2 linked regions of the Caldimonas thermodepolymerans genome follow. The protein of the gene in region 2 interacts with the protein of the main gene of each other region in a pairwise test. Links are inferred from orthologs where the notes say so. Each region holds a gene or a part of one and is shown on either strand. Other genes may lie near its edges.

The links.
Region 1: the proteins of IS481_RS01980 (region 2) and recJ interact in binary tests that used the Escherichia coli proteins (3 or more experiments, as listed by UniProt). The link is inferred for Caldimonas thermodepolymerans from one-to-one orthologs.

What each region holds. Positions count from the first base shown.
Region 1 is NZ_CP064338.1:1,229,323-1,232,541, forward strand. What follows is about bases 244-3,152. They hold recJ (single-stranded-DNA-specific exonuclease RecJ), read right to left. Parts: upstream 2,602-3,152; coding sequence 886-2,601; downstream 244-885. Other genes in these bases: IS481_RS05885 (PQQ-dependent sugar dehydrogenase), read right to left, coding at 244-779; IS481_RS05895 (hypothetical protein), read right to left, coding at 2,612-3,152. Also shown: more of IS481_RS05885, read right to left, coding at 1-243; more of IS481_RS05895, read right to left, coding at 3,153-3,219. UniProt on the Escherichia coli protein: Single-stranded-DNA-specific exonuclease.
Region 2 is NZ_CP064338.1:402,704-406,133, reverse strand. The notes cover bases 245-3,364. They hold IS481_RS01980 (DNA topoisomerase III), read right to left. Parts: upstream 3,038-3,364; coding sequence 452-3,037; downstream 245-451. Other genes in these bases: IS481_RS01975 (SET domain-containing protein), read left to right, coding at 3,329-3,364; IS481_RS01985 (helix-turn-helix transcriptional regulator), read right to left, coding at 245-442. In the rest of the region: more of IS481_RS01985, read right to left, coding at 1-244; more of IS481_RS01975, read left to right, coding at 3,365-3,430.

The sequences.
Region 1 (3,219 bases), 830 kb from region 2 along the record:
CAGGTCCAGACCTCGCCCGACGTGGGGTGCAGGAAGATGCCCTGCGGGTTGCGGTGGCCGTAGCTCCAGATCTCGGGCCGCGCGCCCGGGGTCTGCACGAAGGGATTGTCTGGCGGCACGCTGCCGTCGCGGCGGATGCGCACCACCTTGCCGTGGTGGGTGGACAGGTCCTGCGCCTTGACGCGCTCGGCCTCCTCGCGCCGGTCGCCGAGCGTCAGGAACAGCATGCCGTCGGCGGACTGCGCCAGGCGTCCGCCAAGGTTCTCGCCGCTCTGCACCTTGGGCGCCTGGCGGAAGATCTCCTCCACGTCGTCCAGCGTGCGCGCGTCGCCGTCCAGCCGGCCGCGCGCCACCGCCACGCCGTTGCGACCGGCGTCGGCACCGCTGCCGGCTTCGGTATAGCTCAGGTAGACGTAGCGGTTGGCGGCGAACTCGCGGTCGACCAGCACGTCCAGCAGGCCGCCGTGGTCGCGATGGTCGACCGCCGGCACGCCGGCGACACTCCACGGCTCGAGCTCGCCCCGCGGGGAGACCACGCGCAGCCGGCCGGGGCGCTCGGTGACGAGCAGCCGCCCGTCGGGCAGGAAGCCCAGCCCCCAGGGCAGTTCCAGTCCGCTGGCGACTCGCACCGGGCGGGGCGTGGCGGTGGCCGGTCCCGGCAACGCGCAGCCGGGCAGCACGAGGGACGGGACGGCGGTCGAGGCACCGAGGGCGGCGAGGCGGCGCAGCGTGTCGCGGCGGGCGGGGCAGGGCGGGCGCGGGGGCTGGCGTTCGGGCATCGGGTACAGCAAGGCGTGGATGACGAGGGCCGAAGCCTAGCGGCATCCCGCGCGGCTTGCCCGCGCGGATGGCAACAGGATGAAAAGGCCCTCCGGCCGGGCCGCCTCAGTCGGCCACGCCCTCGACCACCATCTGCACGCGCCGGTTGCCGTTGAACTCGTCCAGCGACAGGCGGTAGGCCAGCAGCGCGCGCGGCGGCAGCGGCTCGCTGCGGCCGAACCAGATCGCCTCGCGCAGCATCCCGGCATGGCGCACGGTGAGCTTCAGGTGGCGCTCGCCGACGATGCGCTGCGAGACGATCTCGACCTCGTCGCTGAACACCGGGGCCTCGAAGGCCTGGCCCCAGACCTGCTGTTCCAGCACCTGCACCACCTCGGGCACGAACCACTGCGGCTCCAGCGGCCCGTCGGTGGCCAGCGTCCGGTGCAGCTGGTGCGGCTCCAGCCATTCGTCGGCGACCTCCTGGAAGGCCCGTTCGAAGGTCGGGAAATGTTCCTCGGCCAGCGTCGCGCCGGCTGCCATCGCGTGGCCGCCGAACTTCTTCAGCACCTGCGGGTGGCGCTTGCTGACCAGGTCCAGCGCATCGCGCAGGTGGAAGCCCGGGATCGAGCGCCCGGAACCCTTGAGCAGCCCGTCCTGCCCGAGCGCGAACACGAAGGTCGGGCGGTGCAGCTGGTCCTTGAGCCGCGAGGCGACGATGCCGACCACGCCTTCGTGGAAGTCCGGGTCGAAGATGGCCAGCGCCGCGGGCGGCTCGCCGGCCGGCATCAGGCGCTCGAGCATGGCCTCGGCCTGCTCGCGCATGCCCGCCTCGACGTCGCGCCGCTCGCGGTTGATCGCATCCAGCGTCTGCGCCAGCTCGGCGGCGCGCTGCGGGTCGTCGGTCAGCAGGCACTCGATGCCCAGCGTCATGTCGGCCAGGCGCCCGGCGGCGTTGATGCGCGGGCCGAGCGCGAAGCCGAAGTCGAACGCGGTGGCGCGCGCCGGGTCACGCCGCGCGGCGGCGAACAGGGCCGCGATGCCGGCGTGCATGCGCCCGGCGCGGATGCGCTTGAGCCCCTGCGCGACCAGGCGGCGGTTGTTGGCGTCGAGCTTGACCACGTCGGCCACCGTGCCGAGCGCGACCAGGTCCAGCAGCGCATCCAGGCGCGGCTGCGCGCCGTCGGCGAAGGCGCCGCGGGCGCGCAGCTCGGCGCGCACCGCGAGCAGCACGTAGAACATCACGCCCACCCCGGCCAGCGACTTGCTGGCGAAGCCGCAGCCCGGCTGGCTGGGGTTGACGATCACGTTGGCCTCGGGCAGCACGACGCGCTCGCCGACCATGGCCGGCAGGTGGTGGTCGGTGATGATCACGTCCAGCCCGTGCGCGCGCGCCGCGGCCACGCCCTCGATGCTGGCGATGCCGTTGTCCACCGTCACCAGCACGTCCGGGCGCTGCTGGCGCGCCAGCTCGACCACGGCCGGTGACAGCCCGTAGCCGTGCACCGCGCGGTCGGGCACGACGTAGCTCAGCGTTCCGGGCCGGGCGCCGAGCAGGCGCAGCCCGCGCAAGGCCACGGCGCAGGCGGTCGCGCCGTCGCAGTCGTAGTCGGCGACGACGCACAGCCGGCGGCCCTGCTGGATCGCATCGGCCAGGAAGCGCGCCGCCTCGGTGGCGCCGCGCAGCTCGGTGGGGGGCAGCAGGCGGGCGAGCGAGTCGTCCAGCTCGTCCTTGCTGGCGATGCCGCGCGCGGCGTACAGCCGCGCCAGCAGCGGGTGGACGCCCGCCTGTTCCAGCGCCCAGGCGGCGCGCGGCGGACATTCGCGCAGGATGATCTTCATGGGCGGGTGCTCACAGGCCGCACAGCAGCGCGGCGGTGTCCACCGCACGGAAGCGGGCCCGCAGGCGCTCCAGCCAGTGGCGGCTGACGCGCTCGAAACGTTGCCAGTGGCGCTCGCCGCACAGCGTGACGCTGACCGGCTCGCCGCGCTGGCTGGCCAGCAGCGCCTCGCGCACGGGACCCGCGTCCAGGCTGCGCCAGGCCTCGGCCCAGGCGGGCCAGTCCCCGGCCAGCAGCGGGTCGCGCAGGCGTTCGTCGACCACCAGCCCGGGCGTCGGGCGTTCGGGCTGGCTCGGGCCGCAGCCGCTGAGCCAGAAGGTGTTGACCGGCAGCCGGCCCTGCTCGACGCGGCGGTCGGTGCACGGGTGGGTGTAGAGCAGCATCTGCACCTCGTTCTGCAGCCGGCGCACCAGGCGGGCCTGGGGGTGGTCGGGCATCCAGAGGTCGACGTTGCGGCCGATCACCCGGTCCGGCGAGGCCGTGGGCAGGTCGGCCAGGGATTCGTGCGCGCCGTACCAGCGCGTCGGCGCGCCGTAGATCAGCAGCCACCCCTCGGACTCGAACAGCGGCCGCACCGCCTCGAGCAGCTCGCGCGACTCGGCCTCGTCCAGCTGCAGCG
Region 2 (3,430 bases):
GCAGCACCTCGCACGAGCGGTGCAGCTGCAAGGCGCGGGATGTGCCCGCATCGCCCAGCGAACGGGCCGCGCGCTCGATCGCCTCGGCCAGCTCGGCATCGATGCGCAACCCGCGTTGACCCTGCACCAGCGCCACGCCCGGTGGCAGAGGATGGCGCTCGAGGAACCATCGGAGCAGGTCGTTGGGCACGAACAGCAGCTGCGCGACGTAGCGCCCTTGCGGGCCGGGCGCGTTGACCACGTCCCACTGCGTGCCCTGCGCCGCAAGGAACACGTCGCCGGGACCGTAGCGGTGCTCCGCGTCCGGGTCGCCCAGCACCTTGGTGCCGGCCTGGACCCAACCGATCAGGTGGTCGCGCATCGTCACCGTCGCGACCCGGTGATGGACCGACGTGGACACCCGCGCGGCCGCGCCGGGCGTGAAGCCGGTCCTGTCGTTCACCGGGGCACCTCAGGACCTGGCCGCGACCTTCTTTGCCGGCGCCTTCTTCGCGGGGGCCTTGGCCGCGCGCGGCTCGAACTCGAAGCCGACCTTGCCTTCCTTCTCGTCCCAGACCAGGAAGGCCTTGAACTTGCGGCGCGTCTTGTTGGAGACGAAGTTCTCCAGCAGATCGGTGCGGCCGGTGGCGAGCAGCTTGCCCATCTGCTCGCGCGAGACGGGCTGCTGCAGGATGATCTTGCCGCTCTTGAAGTCGCAGGTCGCGTGCGGGCCCACGGTCTTCTCGCAGACGTAGCTGGTGCCGTGCTCGTAGACGCGGCCCTTGCACTTCGGGCAATGGCCCAGCGGCTCCTGCGCGCTGAAGTCGACCTCGCCTTCCTCGGCCTCCTTGCGGGCCTCCTCGCCGAAGTCGAACTCGAGCTTGTAGTTGCCGATCTCCTCGTCGCGCACCAGCTTCAGCTCGGCGGTGAACGGCCAGCCGGCCTTGGAGCGGAAGCCGTCGAGCGGGCCGATGTGCTTGTCGCGCAGGAACTGTTCGACCTCGTGCAGCTCGAAGCTGCGCCCGCCCGGGATCTTGCTGATCGAGAAGCCGCAGCCCTCGTCGTTGCCGCCCTGGCCGGTGCAGGTGAAGCGGCGGTAGTTTTCCTTGACGACGCCGCCGCAGTTCGGGCACGGCGTGGTCAACGTCGCATAGTCGCCCGGGATGGTGTCGCGGTCGTACTCCTTGGCCTTCTGCACGATGCGCTCGGTCATGCGCGCGATCTCCTGCATGAAGGCCTCGCGGCTGAGCCGTCCGCGCTCCATCTGCGCGAGCTGGTACTCCCAGTTGCCGGTCAGCTCGGGCTTGGTGAGGTCCTCCACACCCAGGCCACGCAGCAGCGTCATCAGCTGGAAGGCCTTGGCGGTGGGGATCAGCTCGCGGCCGTCGCGCACCAGGTACTTCTCGGCGATCAGGCCTTCGATGATGGCCGCGCGGGTGGCCGGCGTGCCCAGGCCCTTCTCCTGCATCGCCTCGCGCAGCTCGTCGTCCTCGACCAGCTTGCCCGCGCCTTCCATCGCCGACAGCAGCGTCGCTTCGGTGTAGCGCGCCGGCGGCCGGGTCTTGAGCGCCTTGACCTCGACTTCGGCGTTGCGCACCGTCTCGCCGGGCTGCACCGGCACCAGCGTCGCGTCGTCTTCCTGCACCTCCTTGCCGTAGACCGCCAGCCAGCCCGGCTTGACCAGCACCTTGCCGTTGGTCTGGAAGCTGTAGGACTGCCCCTGGTGTTCCACGGTCGTGATGCGCGTGGTGACCTGGTACTCGGCCGCCGGGAAGAACACCGCGAGGAAGCGCTTGACGACCATGTCGTAGAGCTTCTGCTCGGCGTCGGTGAGGTTCTTCGGCGCCTGCAGGGTCGGGATGATGGCGAAGTGGTCCGACACCTTGGCGTTGTCGAACACGCGCTTGTTGGGCTTCACGTAGCCCTCGCGCAGCGCCTTCTCGGCATGCGGCGCGTAGGCGCGCGTGGCGTCCTCGCCGGAGAGCATCTCCATCGTCTTCTTCACGACGCCGATGTAGTCCTCGGGCAGCGCGCGCGAGTCCGTCCGCGGGTAGGTCAGCACCTTGTGCTTTTCGTACAGGGCCTGTGCCAGCGCCAGCGTGGTCTTGGCCGAGAAGCCGAAGCGCGAGTTGGCCTCGCGCTGCAGCGAGGTCAGGTCGTACAACAGCGGGCTGAGCTGCGAGCTGGGCTTGGACTCCTCGGTGACCGTGCCGCTGCGGCCGCGCACCGCCTCGGCGATCGCCTCGGCGGTCTTCGCGTCCCACAGGCGGTCGGCGCGCAGCTCGGGGTCGTTCTCGGCCTTCTTCCACCTGGGGTCGAACCACTTGCCCTCGTAGCTGCCGGCCTGGGCATCGAAGGTGGCGCGCACTTCCCAGTAGTCGCGCGGCACGAACTTGCGGATCTTCTCCTCGCGCTCGACCACGATGGACAGCGTCGGCGTCTGCACGCGGCCGACGGTGGTGAGGAAGAAGCCGCCGTCGCGCGAGTTGAACGCGGTCATCGCGCGCGTGCCGTTGATGCCCACCAGCCAGTCAGCCTCGCTGCGGCAGCGCGCCGCCTCGGCCAGCGGCTGCATCTGCTCGTCGCTGCGCAGCTGCTCGAAGCCCTCGCGGATGGCTTGCGGCGTCATCGACTGCAGCCACAGCCGCTTGATGTCCTTGTTCAGGCCGCCGCGCGCCGGCGTCGCGTACTGCACGATGAGACGGAAGATCAGCTCGCCCTCGCGCCCCGCGTCGCAGGCGTTGATCAGTTCGGTGACGTCCTTGCGCTTGATCAGCTTGACCAGGGTGTTGAGCCGGCCCTTGTTCTTGTCGATCGGGCTGAGCTCGAAGCGGGGCGGGATCACCGGCAGGTTGGCGAAGCTCCACTTGCCGCGCTTGACGTCGTATTCCTCCGGCGCCTTGATCTCGACCAGGTGGCCGACGGCGGAGCTCACGATGTACTTCTCGTTCTCGAAGTAATCGTCGTGCTTCTCGAATTTGCCGACCACCGGCGTCAGCGCCCGGACGATGTCCTGCGCGACGGAAGGCTTCTCGGCGATCACCAGTGTCTTGCCCATGTTTCTCTATGAATTGGCTCGAAGCCCGCGACGACGGTCCCGGCTTCGGCGACCACGATCCTGCCACCCGGCCCGCCCGGGCGATGCGGGCAGCAACCTTCCGCGGCCCCGGCAAGGCGGATGCCAGGCCGGGCGTGCAACGCGGCTGATGGTAGCGGCTCGGCCGGCCGGACTCCGTGCGTCAAGGCTTGATTCCCGCACGTGACAGCCGCCTACAATGCCGGCTCCACGCGCGCGTACGCGCACGCACACACGTGTGCGCGCTCAGTTTCAATGTACCCAAAGTCCTCCATGACGCAAGCACGGTCGTCCTCCACCCGCAACCGCCGCACCCGTGCGGCCACCGCCCCGGCCCGGCCGGCGTCGCGCCCGGCCCGTGCCGGGCGGCGCATC